One region of the Desulfosporosinus sp. BICA1-9 genome, then DNA from elsewhere that is predicted to be linked to it. Evidence: riboswitches for the same ligand, from Rfam matches in the RefSeq annotation. Region 1 holds a riboswitch; each other region holds the start of a gene.
The links. A riboswitch is a leader RNA that binds a small molecule or an ion and turns the genes downstream of it on or off. The one in region 1 is predicted to bind thiamine pyrophosphate.
Positions count from the first base shown of each region.

Region 1 (3,107 bases):
TCCAACCATAAAAGATCCAGGTTAAATCAATATCTTTGGTTAAAGAAATAAGTTGATCCGCTTCTCCAATATTAACCATCTTAATCTTAGAGAAATCAGCCTTTTCATTTTCCATGAGTGCTTTGAGAATAGCGTCTTCTGAGGGCAGGCCCCAACCACCGTAAGTCTTCCCTTCGAAGTCTTTGGCATTTTTAATATTCTTAGACGTTGGAGAAGCAAATCCTGAAGTGTTGTGTTGTAAAATTGCAGCTAACGAGAGAATCGGTACATCATTAGCGCGTGCCGTAGTCACTTGTTCCTGATGGCTCACTCCAAAATCTGATTTTCCAGCCGCCACAAGCTGCTCGACATTTCCAGAGCTAGAAGGCTGGATGAATTCAACATCTAAACCCTCCTTTGAGAAATACCCCTTTTCTTGGGCAACAAATAGCCCAGTGTGATTCGTATTGGGAGTCCAGTCCAGCATTAAGGTTACTGAGGTAAGTGGCTCTGTCGCGGAGGTCGCGGGTGATGTAGACTTGACCCCGCACCCTGACAGTATAAGAATAGGAATAATTAATAAAGCAAGCAGCTTTTTCATACTATTATCTCCCTCATGATTATTTTCTTTTATTAATCAACTTTGGTTTTTGCTATGGATCCACGGTAATGCGAGTCGTGCAAGGAGGGTAATGAGGGCGTAATAAAGAAAACTCAAGGCGGTAATTGTAAAAATTGCGGCAAAAACACGGTCTGTCAAAAAAGAGTGTGAAGAGCGCGTCAGATAAACTCCTAATCCCGAGCTGGAACCCAACCATTCTGCTATCACGGCCCCCATGACACTATAGGTAGCGGCGATTTTCAGGCCGGCAAAAAGGGAAGGAAGAGCGTTAGGCCAACGAACAATATAAAACATTTGCCAACGGGAAGCCCCCATACTTCTTAATAGATTTAGGAGGTCAGCATCAGTTAATTCTAGTCCTTCGATTAGACTGATAGTAACCGGGAAAAAACACACGATAATGACAATCATTATTTTAGGCAGAAGTCCATAACCCAGCCAAAGGATCAAAAGAGGTGCAACGGCTATCAGTGGAACCGTCTGTGAAATAATTAGAAACGGATATAGTAGGCGTTTTAGCCAAGGGGATAGGACCATCACGCCTGCTGTGATCAGGCTGAAGACGACGGCAAGTGCAAAGCCAACTGTTGTTTCAACTAAAGTAATCAGAGTATGCATCCAGATTAGTTGGCGAGTCTCCCATAAGGCTTTGGCTATTTGAGCGGGGGTGGGGAGAAGCCAGAGGGGAACTTGCGCAATTGTAACTACCATTTGCCATGTCCCTAGAAAAAAGAGAAAGAACAGTAGGGCGGGAATCCCTTTCCACTTCAGACAACCCATTATTATGTTCGATACTTAGCGATTTTTTCAGCAATCGTTGAGCCACTCGGGACATAATCCATTTTAATGTAGGCCATCACTCTTGAGGCTCCAGCACGAATGCAAGCTTCCTGAGCTTCTTTGATGATAGCCCAAAGCTGGTCTGGTTCGCCTTCCATTGTTGTCTCCATAGGACCAACTTCATAGGGAACCCCACTGGCGGCAATGACTTTGATCGCCTCGTCCACAACTTCGTAAATGCGGGATTCCTCCACTTTAGGGATAACCTGTAAGGCCATAATGATTTTTGCCATCGTTTTTTCCTCCTTCTTATGAACAAGTTTTTCGTGAGAGAGTCTGTTAGTGGTGCCGCATAGCGGCATGGGAGTCTGATTAGTACATAAAAAATACCGCATGTAATGCGGCGTACTTATTCTCAACCCTCCCTACGCTGGCATTACCCAGATCAGGTTAAGGGTCGGGCAGATTGCCCCTCTCAGCCATAAGTTCTAGCTCCCCTGTTACCATATTAATTTATGTCATTCTAACATAATGATTGTTGCGGCGCAATCTATAATTTCCCAATATTACTTGCGCTATTTGCCTTAGCGCCCCACTCGTTGAAGCTTGCAAATCCTGAGATTGGTTATTAAAAGTAGAGAAATTTACGTTGTACTTCAGAGAATATATATTGACAGTAACTAGAAAGAAGAGTATTCTAGAATAAATGAGATATATTCTCAGTTATTATTCGACTTAAGGTGAGAGTGATTATCATTTCCGTGAGGAGGGATGACGATGGAGCGCTTTTTGGGAGACTTAAAAACAGGTGAATGGGCACGTGTGGAGCGCATTGATGGCGGAGGAGCTTTGCGTCGCCGGATGATGGATATGGGTATTGTTCCAGGTGTCGAATTAGAAGTTGTTCGTCAAGCTCCTTTCGGTGGTCCGCTTCAAGTTCGGCTGAAAGGGTATTATTTAGCAATGCGCCGTGCAGAATGTGCTAAAATTGTTGTAAGTAAAAAAGATCCCAAATGTTATGACCCTTTATTAGCAAGTCGATAAATTCAAACGATTTATAATAAAGTTAAAACGTGATGATGCCGCTTGGACATACATATGCTCAGAGGGGGGAGGCGGCTGGACATGAAAATTGCGCTTATTGGAAATCCCAATGTAGGTAAGAGTACTGTATTTAATGCTTTAACGGGCTCGAACCAACAGGTCGGAAATTGGGCTGGTAAGACGGTTGAACGCAAGTCAGGTGTCGTCAAAAGAGCCAGCCAGGAAATAGAGCTGATTGATTTACCAGGAACCTACAGTTTGACCGCATACTCACAAGAAGAGATTATAACGCGTGAATATATTATTCGCGAAAAACCAGATGTTGTTATGGCTATGGTTGATGCTTCAAATATTGAGCGTAACCTCTATTTAGTTCTTCAAATCCTTGAACTAGTGCCTCGTGTGGTGATCGGTTTAAATATGCTGGATTTGGCTCAGTCTGCAGGAATTACGATTGAGTCTTCAAATTTGGCATTAGCCTTAAATGTTCCAGTCGTCGAAATTGTTGCAGCCAAAGGAAAAGGAATTGAGGAGTTCTTAACGGAAGCCATTCGGGTTGGAAAGCTGGAAAACGACCCTCTACCGAATGAGGTCAGTTATCCGAAAGTACTTGAACAAAAGATTCTCGCAATGGAAGCGTTATTGGTAGATACTCTATGGGTCACGAGGTACCCATTGCGCT
Region 1 covers NZ_JUEE01000075.1:11,305-14,411, reverse strand. Annotated here, with positions in the region: gene JL57_RS09720 (ABC transporter substrate-binding protein) at 1-580, opposite strand, end outside; gene JL57_RS09715 (ABC transporter permease) at 617-1,381, opposite strand; gene JL57_RS09710 (thiamine-binding protein) at 1,384-1,674, opposite strand; TPP riboswitch at 1,786-1,890, opposite strand; gene JL57_RS09705 (FeoA family protein) at 2,159-2,425, shown strand; gene feoB (ferrous iron transport protein B) at 2,507-3,107, shown strand, end outside.

Region 2 (3,107 bases), on a different contig from region 1:
AAGCTTGTTATAGAATTCGTAAGGCTGTTGAGGAGTACAATAGCGAGAATTTAGAGTTTCCACTTAGCTTATCTATAGGATCTGCTGTAAGTGAGAAAACGAATGTGAATGTTGATATGGTCTTTAAAGAAGCTGATGATGGCATGTATCGGGAAAAACTACATCGAAGTAAAAGTACCCGCAGTGCCATAGTTCAGGCACTTATGAAAGCTTTAGAGGCTAGAGATTTTATCACGGAAGGGCATGCCGATCGTCTGCAAGACATAGTCCTAACCCTTGGAGAAGCAATGGGATTAGCCGAGCGTACTCTTGCAGATTTGCGATTGTTGGCCCAATTTCATGATATCGGCAAAGTGGGTATTCCAGATCGTATACTTTTTAAGCCTGGGCGTTTAACCTTTGAAGAATTTAAGGAAATGCAGCGACATAGTGAGATTGGACATCGGATTGCACAATCTGCCCCGGACCTGCTTCCCATTGCCGATCACATTTTGAGACACCATGAATGGTGGAACGGTCAGGGCTATCCTTTAGGACTTAAGGAAAACGACATTCCCTTAGAGTGCCGCATTCTGGCGATTGCGGATGCCTACGATGCCATGACAAGTAATCGTCCGTATCGAAAAGCCATGAGCCAAGAGCAAGCTTTTAATGAATTGATGGCAAACAGCGGGCTTCAATTTGACCCAAAATTAGTACCTATATTTGTTAAAGTATTTAGTTTCGATCAATCGTCGATCCGTCCGATAGGCTAAGATTGGTTTTACTGGATCAACATAACCCGAGGGAAATACTACTCAATGAGTAGTATGGGAATTAGAGGAAGCTGAAAAACTGACAAGTTAAGAGAACGGTGTAGAAATCGTGTCCGATAGGATTGACTAATCACATTTTCCATGTTATTTTTAACAAAATATATATGATGTGGGCAGGGGAGCTAGAAAGGCTGGCTGAGATTTAGACCCGATAAGGTCTAAGACCCTTTTAACCTGATCTGGATAATGCCAGCGTAGGTAAGCAGTTTTTACTCTTTTATGAAGATGAAAGAGCACAAACCCTATTCTGGGGATCTGTGCTCTTTTTAGTTTTTAAAGAGAGAATATTTAATAATGGAGGAGGTAGTCACCCGTGAAAAAAGTACTTACTATAGCTGGTTCAGATTCTAGTGGGGGAGCAGGGATTCAAGCTGATCTAAAAACGTTCTGTGCTCATGGTGTCTATGGAATGAGCGTAATAACCGCAGTCACTGCCCAAAATACCCAAGGAGTTTTTGCTGTTCAGGATATCTCAAGAGAGGTCATTGCTCAACAAATCGAAGCAGTTTTCGACGATATTGAGGTCGACGGAGTGAAAATCGGTATGGTTTCCCAAGTTCAAACTATCGAGGTGATTGCAGAAAAGTTGAAACACTATGCGCCTCAAAGGATTGTCTTAGACCCAGTCATGGTGTCTAAAAGCGGTTACCACTTGTTAAACCCGGAGGCAGAAGTAACTTTGAGTAGGGAATTATTGCCCATGGCAATGATCGTCACCCCTAATATTCCAGAGGCTGAGGTCATGACCAAAAGGTCTATTGGCACGCTAAAGCAAATGGAAGAGGCTGCTAAGGTGATTTATCAGATGGGGGCTAAGAATGTACTTTTAAAGGGGGGACACTTAGAGGATGACTCTGTAGATATCCTCTTTGACGGTCAGGAATTTAGTTATTTTAGCTCGGTTAGGATTGCTACTAAGAATACTCATGGGACAGGATGTACTCTTTCATCGGCAATCACTGCAAATCTGGCGTTGGGGTACAGCCTTAATCAAGCAGTCTCCTTAGCCAAGGAATATATCACAATTGCCATTCAACATTCTTTAGCGATCGGAAAAGGCGTAGGACCGACTCATCACTTTTACACATTATACAAAAAGGCAGGATTAATAGAGTGAGTATAGCTTCAAAAAATAATTTAAGTATGTTTAATTTTTCAACCCTTTGGTTTGGCGCAGCTATTTCAGTCGCCGAAATTTTAACCGGCGGGCTGTTGGCTCCCCTAGGATTTAAAATGGGGGTTTTGGCTATCCTGATTGGACACTTGGTTGGAACCTCACTTTTGGTGTTAGCAGGAATCATCGGAACTAATGAGCGCATTCCTGCCCTGGTATCAACTCGAATTTCCTTTGGAAAATACGGTTCCTATCTATTTTCTGTTTTAAATGTTTTACAATTATTGGGTTGGACGGCTGTGATGATAATCGTCGGGGCCAGGTCGGTTAACCAGATCAGCAAAACCTTATGGGGATTTGATCAGCTGACGGTTTGGAGTCTGATTATTGGAGTCTTTATTATGATTTGGGTATGGCTTGGAAAAGATAGCGGCTGGAAAAAGGCGAACCACATAGCTGTGGTGCTATTGTTCTTGTTAACGATTATCTTGAGCACTATCATTTTCAGCAACCATGAACTGTTTACCAAACAGGTTGTCGGAGATATGTCTTTTGGCTTTGGTATAGAATTAGCTGTAATCATGCCTTTATCCTGGTTACCATTGATCTCTGACTACACACGCTTTGCTAAGTCAAGGAGAGACGGTGCCTGGGGCAGCTGGCTTGGATACTTCTTTGGCAGCAGTTGGATGTACATTATCGGCCTGGGCGCAGCGATCATCGCCTCGGACGCTGATCCCGCCGCAATGTTATTAGCAGCTAATCTCGGTATTGTAGCCTTAGGAATTATTGTCTTGGCTACGGTAACCACTACCTTCCTGGATGCTTATTCGGCTGGGGTCACATTTCTCAACATTTTCCCTAAATTAAATGAGAAAACGGTTGCCTTGGTCATGACTGGGATTGGAACCGGACTTGCGATTATCGTTAATATTGAGCAATATGAGCATTTTCTTTATGCCATTGGATCAGTGTTTGCGCCCTTATTTGCCATTCTCTTGACGGATTATTTCCTTTTAAAGAACAAGAAAATCCAACCTGAGCTTTTGATAAACTGGGGTACGTTACTCCTCTGTGCAGTGGGTACAGCTTTATACTATAGGTTTATCAAGTTAGACTTTGTTCTGGGCTCTACAATTCCTGTGATGCTGATTATCAGCATCTTACATTCTATAACA
Region 2 covers NZ_JUEE01000247.1:164-3,270, forward strand. Annotated here, with positions in the region: partial or broken gene JL57_RS30385 (diguanylate cyclase) at 1-755, shown strand, start outside; TPP riboswitch at 921-1,034, shown strand; gene thiD (bifunctional hydroxymethylpyrimidine kinase/phosphomethylpyrimidine kinase) at 1,129-1,932, shown strand; gene cytX (putative hydroxymethylpyrimidine transporter CytX) at 1,929-3,107, shown strand, end outside.
Region 2: it holds a riboswitch for thiamine pyrophosphate, as region 1 does, so the genes downstream of both, thiD (bifunctional hydroxymethylpyrimidine kinase/phosphomethylpyrimidine kinase) here and JL57_RS09710 (thiamine-binding protein) in region 1, are expected to answer to the same signal.

Region 3 (3,107 bases), on a different contig from region 1:
AATAAAGGACATCCAAAAAACGACTGTTAAGACGACTAACATAATCGGATAACCCCAAAATGGAGAAAGAATCCAACGATCTAGTCTATCTGTAAAGGTAGGTTTAGCTGGATTCTCGTGCTTCCTAAACTGCGGTAAAATTGCCGAAATATATTGGTACTTAGCATCCGCAATGGCCATTTCAAAATGGTCCTTAGTCCAGCCCTCTCTCTCATAGTCCTGCAGCAAAGACTCCCCTGGAAGAGGAGTCGATTCTTGTAGTTCGTAATTAACTGCCTCTCCAAGATCACAGCAAGCATCCCTGCTCTTACCTATTGGCAACTTTCCAGAATTTATCTTCCACGTTTGCCCAATTTCCGGATCTCTCTCCAGACGTTTTATAGCTAACCAGCGCAATGGGTACCTCGTGACCCATAGAGTATCTACCAATAACGCTTCCATTGCGAGAATCTTTTGTTCAAGTACTTTCGGATAACTGACCTCATTCGGTAGAGGGTCGTTTTCCAGCTTTCCAACCCGAATGGCTTCCGTTAAGAACTCCTCAATTCCTTTTCCTTTGGCTGCAACAATTTCGACGACTGGAACATTTAAGGCTAATGCCAAATTTGAAGACTCAATCGTAATTCCTGCAGACTGAGCCAAATCCAGCATATTTAAACCGATCACCACACGAGGCACTAGTTCAAGGATTTGAAGAACTAAATAGAGGTTACGCTCAATATTTGAAGCATCAACCATAGCCATAACAACATCTGGTTTTTCGCGAATAATATATTCACGCGTTATAATCTCTTCTTGTGAGTATGCGGTCAAACTGTAGGTTCCTGGTAAATCAATCAGCTCTATTTCCTGGCTGGCTCTTTTGACGACACCTGACTTGCGTTCAACCGTCTTACCAGCCCAATTTCCGACCTGTTGGTTCGAGCCCGTTAAAGCATTAAATACAGTACTCTTACCTACATTGGGATTTCCAATAAGCGCAATTTTCATGTCCAGCCGCCTCCCCCCTCTGAGCATATGTATGTCCAAGCGGCATCATCACGTTTTAACTTTATTATAAATCGTTTGAATTTATCGACTTGCTAATAAAGGGTCATAACATTTGGGATCTTTTTTACTTACAACAATTTTAGCACATTCTGCACGGCGCATTGCTAAATAATACCCTTTCAGCCGAACTTGAAGCGGACCACCGAAAGGAGCTTGACGAACAACTTCTAATTCGACACCTGGAACAATACCCATATCCATCATCCGGCGACGCAAAGCTCCTCCGCCATCAATGCGCTCCACACGTGCCCATTCACCTGTTTTTAAGTCTCCCAAAAAGCGCTCCATCGTCATCCCTCCTCACGGAAATGATAATCACTCTCACCTTAAGTCGAATAATAACTGAGAATATATCTCATTTATTCTAGAATACTCTTCTTTCTAGTTACTGTCAATATATATTCTCTGAAGTACAACGTAAATTTCTCTACTTTTAATAACCAATCTCAGGATTTGCAAGCTTCAACGAGTGGGGCGCTAAGGCAAATAGCGCAAGTAATATTGGGAAATTATAGATTGCGCCGCAACAATCATTATGTTAGAATGACATAAATTAATATGGTAACAGGGGAGCTAGAACTTATGGCTGAGAGGGGCAATCTGCCCGACCCTTAACCTGATCTGGGTAATGCCAGCGTAGGGAGGGTTGAGAATAAGTACGCCGCATTACATGCGGTATTTTTTATGTACTAATCAGACTCCCATGCCGCTATGCGGCACCACTAACAGACTCTCTCACGAAAAACTTGTTCATAAGAAGGAGGAAAAAACGATGGCAAAAATCATTATGGCCTTACAGGTTATCCCTAAAGTGGAGGAATCCCGCATTTACGAAGTTGTGGACGAGGCGATCAAAGTCATTGCCGCCAGTGGGGTTCCCTATGAAGTTGGTCCTATGGAGACAACAATGGAAGGCGAACCAGACCAGCTTTGGGCTATCATCAAAGAAGCTCAGGAAGCTTGCATTCGTGCTGGAGCCTCAAGAGTGATGGCCTACATTAAAATGGATTATGTCCCGAGTGGCTCAACGATTGCTGAAAAAATCGCTAAGTATCGAACATAATAATGGGTTGTCTGAAGTGGAAAGGGATTCCCGCCCTACTGTTCTTTCTCTTTTTTCTAGGGACATGGCAAATGGTAGTTACAATTGCGCAAGTTCCCCTCTGGCTTCTCCCCACCCCCGCTCAAATAGCCAAAGCCTTATGGGAGACTCGCCAACTAATCTGGATGCATACTCTGATTACTTTAGTTGAAACAACAGTTGGCTTTGCACTTGCCGTCGTCTTCAGCCTGATCACAGCAGGCGTGATGGTCCTATCCCCTTGGCTAAAACGCCTACTATATCCGTTTCTAATTATTTCACAGACGGTTCCACTGATAGCCGTTGCACCTCTTTTGATCCTTTGGCTGGGTTATGGACTTCTGCCTAAAATAATGATTGTCATTATCGTGTGTTTTTTCCCGGTTACTATCAGTCTAATCGAAGGACTAGAATTAACTGATGCTGACCTCCTAAATCTATTAAGAAGTATGGGGGCTTCCCGTTGGCAAATGTTTTATATTGTTCGTTGGCCTAACGCTCTTCCTTCCCTTTTTGCCGGCCTGAAAATCGCCGCTACCTATAGTGTCATGGGGGCCGTGATAGCAGAATGGTTGGGTTCCAGCTCGGGATTAGGAGTTTATCTGACGCGCTCTTCACACTCTTTTTTGACAGACCGTGTTTTTGCCGCAATTTTTACAATTACCGCCTTGAGTTTTCTTTATTACGCCCTCATTACCCTCCTTGCACGACTCGCATTACCGTGGATCCATAGCAAAAACCAAAGTTGATTAATAAAAGAAAATAATCATGAGGGAGATAATAGTATGAAAAAGCTGCTTGCTTTATTAATTATTCCTATTCTTATACTGTCAGGGTGCGGGGTCAAGTCTACATCACCCGCGACCTCCGCGACAGAGCCACTTACCTCAGTAACCTTAATGCTGGACTGGACTCCCAATACGAATCACACTGGGCTATTTGTTGCCCAAGAAAAGGGGTATTTCTCAAAGGAGGG
Region 3 covers NZ_JUEE01000202.1:19,255-22,361, forward strand. Annotated here, with positions in the region: gene feoB (ferrous iron transport protein B) at 1-990, opposite strand, end outside; gene JL57_RS24840 (FeoA family protein) at 1,072-1,338, opposite strand; TPP riboswitch at 1,607-1,711, shown strand; gene JL57_RS24845 (thiamine-binding protein) at 1,823-2,113, shown strand; gene JL57_RS24850 (ABC transporter permease) at 2,116-2,880, shown strand; gene JL57_RS24855 (ABC transporter substrate-binding protein) at 2,917-3,107, shown strand, end outside.
Region 3: it holds a riboswitch for thiamine pyrophosphate, as region 1 does, so the genes downstream of both, JL57_RS24845 (thiamine-binding protein) here and JL57_RS09710 (thiamine-binding protein) in region 1, are expected to answer to the same signal.

Region 4 (3,107 bases), on a different contig from region 1:
TAATATCAATATGCAATTCATATGCCAAGCCTAGTGAACTCGTTCAACAAAAGTTGAACATCGAGACTTCGGTGACGTAAGTCTCCAGTACGATAGTATCCAGTGGAGAGTATCGCCGTAGCCGCAAACCCGAAAAGCATACCTATCGGCGTAGGATAGACTTATGCCGAAGGCGCAGATCCACTAACGAATACTATCGCGCCGTAGGATGGAGTCTACTTCCTTCGCCGCCAAGCGGTCCTATTGGGAAAGGAGGCTTTCGTCACCGAAGCAGAGTACGGGGTACCACTCCCACTTACAAGAAGTGGGAGTCTCACGATTGGATGAAACTTCTTGGCATATGAATTGCATGTTTATTATAGTCATCACAGGTATGCACTTGTTTTTCCGTTCTACTCTGTGAATCCAAAAATAAATTAGTATGGAGAGGATGTGATTTAATTGTCATTAAAAGCCGCCTTTATTTTCCTTGCACCTCAAGCCGACCCTTCACTACATCAGGCAGATATTCAAACTCCACAGGTTACTCTACTCATTCGGGGAGTCCAAAATTATCAGGAAGCTGTTATTCTTGCACAACAACTGGTTACTGAAGGAGTTCAGGTGTTGGAATTATGCGGAGGATTTGGTAACATTGGGACGGCAAAGATCGTTGAAGCTGTAGAACAGAAAATTCCAGTGGGTACAGTACGATTTGATAGTCACCCCGGTTTGAGCGGAAAAAGCGGAGATGATCTATTCTTAACTTAGCCACCAAGGGCTGTAAGGATAACTCATCAAACTCTTACTGTCACGTTAGAAATCCTGACACCATAGCTAATCAATTTCCCCGAGAGAAAAACTCAAATTTTTCAATATACTTTATTCAATATTTACACCTTAACTCTTTTAGTTATATAATGGCATAGATGTAATACTAACGCAGGCAAATAATGCCCACTCACAACTAAATACGTCTTTTTGCTAGGGGCGCCCTTCGGGGCTGAGATGAGGAAACTCGATCCCTTTGAACCTGATCTGGTTAATACCAGCGGAGGGAAGCTAATCGTTATGCTTATAGAAGTATAAATGAGAACTGCTTACCGCAGTTCTCATTTTTTTTTAGTTTATACCCTCCCTGGTTCCTTGGTAGTGAGACGGGAATCCTTAGCAAAAAGGTATGAAGAACAGATGAAAGGAGGATGGTCTGTTGCAGATTATTCTAAACGGTGAAGCGCAGGAGCTTACCCCAGAATGTACCGTATTCCAGTTGCTCGAAAACAAAGCTGTGACCCTAAAAGCTGGGGTCGTGGAGCTCAATGGGAAAATTCTAAAACAAGAGCTCTGGCAAAGTACTGCAATAAGTGATGGCGATAGTTTGGAAATCTTAATTTTTATGGGAGGTGGCTGATACCGTGAACGATATCATACAGGGTATAAATCCATCGGATGACAGTTTACTCATCGGAGGAGTCAATTTACTCAGTCGTCTGTTCGTAGGAACCGGTAAATTTTCGTCTCATGAAATTGTGCCCCGAGTACTGGAAGCTAGCGGCTCCCAGGTGGTAACAATGGCTTTACGCCGAGTAGATTGGAAAAACCCTCAGGAGAATATTCTAAATTACTTACCTCAGAACACCATTTTATTGCCGAATACCTCCGGTGCACGCACTGCTGAGGAAGCCGTGCGAATCGCCCGCTTGGCTCAGGCTGCCGGCTGCGGGAACTGGGTTAAAATCGAGGTTGTACAGGATCAACGCTACCTTTTGCCGGATAATTGGGAGACGATTCGGGCCACAGAACAACTCGCGAACGATGGATTTGTGGTACTTCCTTATATGAGCCCGGATTTGGGGGCAGCCAGGCGTCTGCAGGATGCCGGCGCGGCAGCAATTATGCCCTTAGGGTCACCAATTGGAAGCAACCGTGGCTTACAAACCAAAGAACTTATTCGGATTTTGATCGAGGAAATTTCCCTACCGATTGTTGTCGATGCTGGCATCGGACGACCATCCGAGGCAGCAGAGGCCATGGAAATGGGAGCGGCTGCCGTACTTGTAAATACGGCAATTGCGACAGCAGGAGATCCGGTGTTCATGGCCCAAGCCTTCCGCTTGGCCGTAGCCGCAGGACGGCTGGGCTATTTAGCTGGACCGGGAGAACGACGAGTAACAGCCGAGGCGTCTTCCCCCTTGACTGGTTTTTTGCAGGAGGGTTAACGTATGTTCTACGAGCAAAAGACTGAATGGCAACAAAGGCTCCCAGAATCGATCTGGACGAGTTATAGCAGAGTAGACGTAGAGCGGGTGTTAGCCCGTGAAACTGTTCTCCCAGAAGATTTGGCGATCTTGCTTTCCCCAGCTGCCCAACCATACCTAGAGCCAATGGCCAAAAAGGCTCAAGCTTTAACTATCCGCCATTTCGGCCGCACGATCGGTTTGTTCACTCCCTTATATCTTGCTAATTTTTGTAGCAATAGCTGCCTGTATTGTAGTTTCCACGCTGGAAACGAAATTGTACGGTGCAAGCTAAGCGTCGAACAGGCTATAAAGGAAGGTGAAGCCATCTCATCGACTGGGCTGCAACATTTGCTGCTCTTGACGGGAGAATCCCGCTCACAAAGCGGACCCGCTTACATCGAGCAATGCGTCCGTGCTTTACGACCAATGTTTGCCTCACTGGGACTTGAAGTGTATCCCCTATCCACTGAGGAATACCGACGTTTGTACGAGGCGGGGGTTGATTCTGTCACTCTTTTTCAAGAAACCTACCAGGAAAGCACCTATGCTCTGGTACACCCTTCCGGACCAAAGCGGGATTATCACTACCGCTTGGAGGCACCGGAGCGAGCCTGTTCTGCTGGAATCTCCTCCATAAACATCGGAGCGCTCTTAGGTATCTCGGACTGGCGGCGGGATGCCTTTTATTCAGCACTCCATGCCGACTACTTGCAAAGAAAGTACCCCGGGGTCGAAGTAGCTATTTCAGTACCACGCCTTAGGCCCTATGCCGGCAGTTTTAGCTCATTTGCGACTCCCGTAACGGATGCCGCTTTAGTTCAAATTATTCTGGCTTACCGATTGTTTCTACCTCGGGCTGGGCTTACCTTGTCCACACGAGAAAGTCCG
Region 4 covers NZ_JUEE01000154.1:80,520-83,626, forward strand. Annotated here, with positions in the region: gene JL57_RS19605 (DUF6506 family protein) at 442-750, shown strand; TPP riboswitch at 956-1,056, shown strand; gene thiS (sulfur carrier protein ThiS) at 1,190-1,390, shown strand; gene JL57_RS19615 (thiazole synthase) at 1,404-2,198, shown strand; gene thiH (2-iminoacetate synthase ThiH) at 2,202-3,107, shown strand, end outside.
Region 4: it holds a riboswitch for thiamine pyrophosphate, as region 1 does, so the genes downstream of both, thiS (sulfur carrier protein ThiS) here and JL57_RS09710 (thiamine-binding protein) in region 1, are expected to answer to the same signal.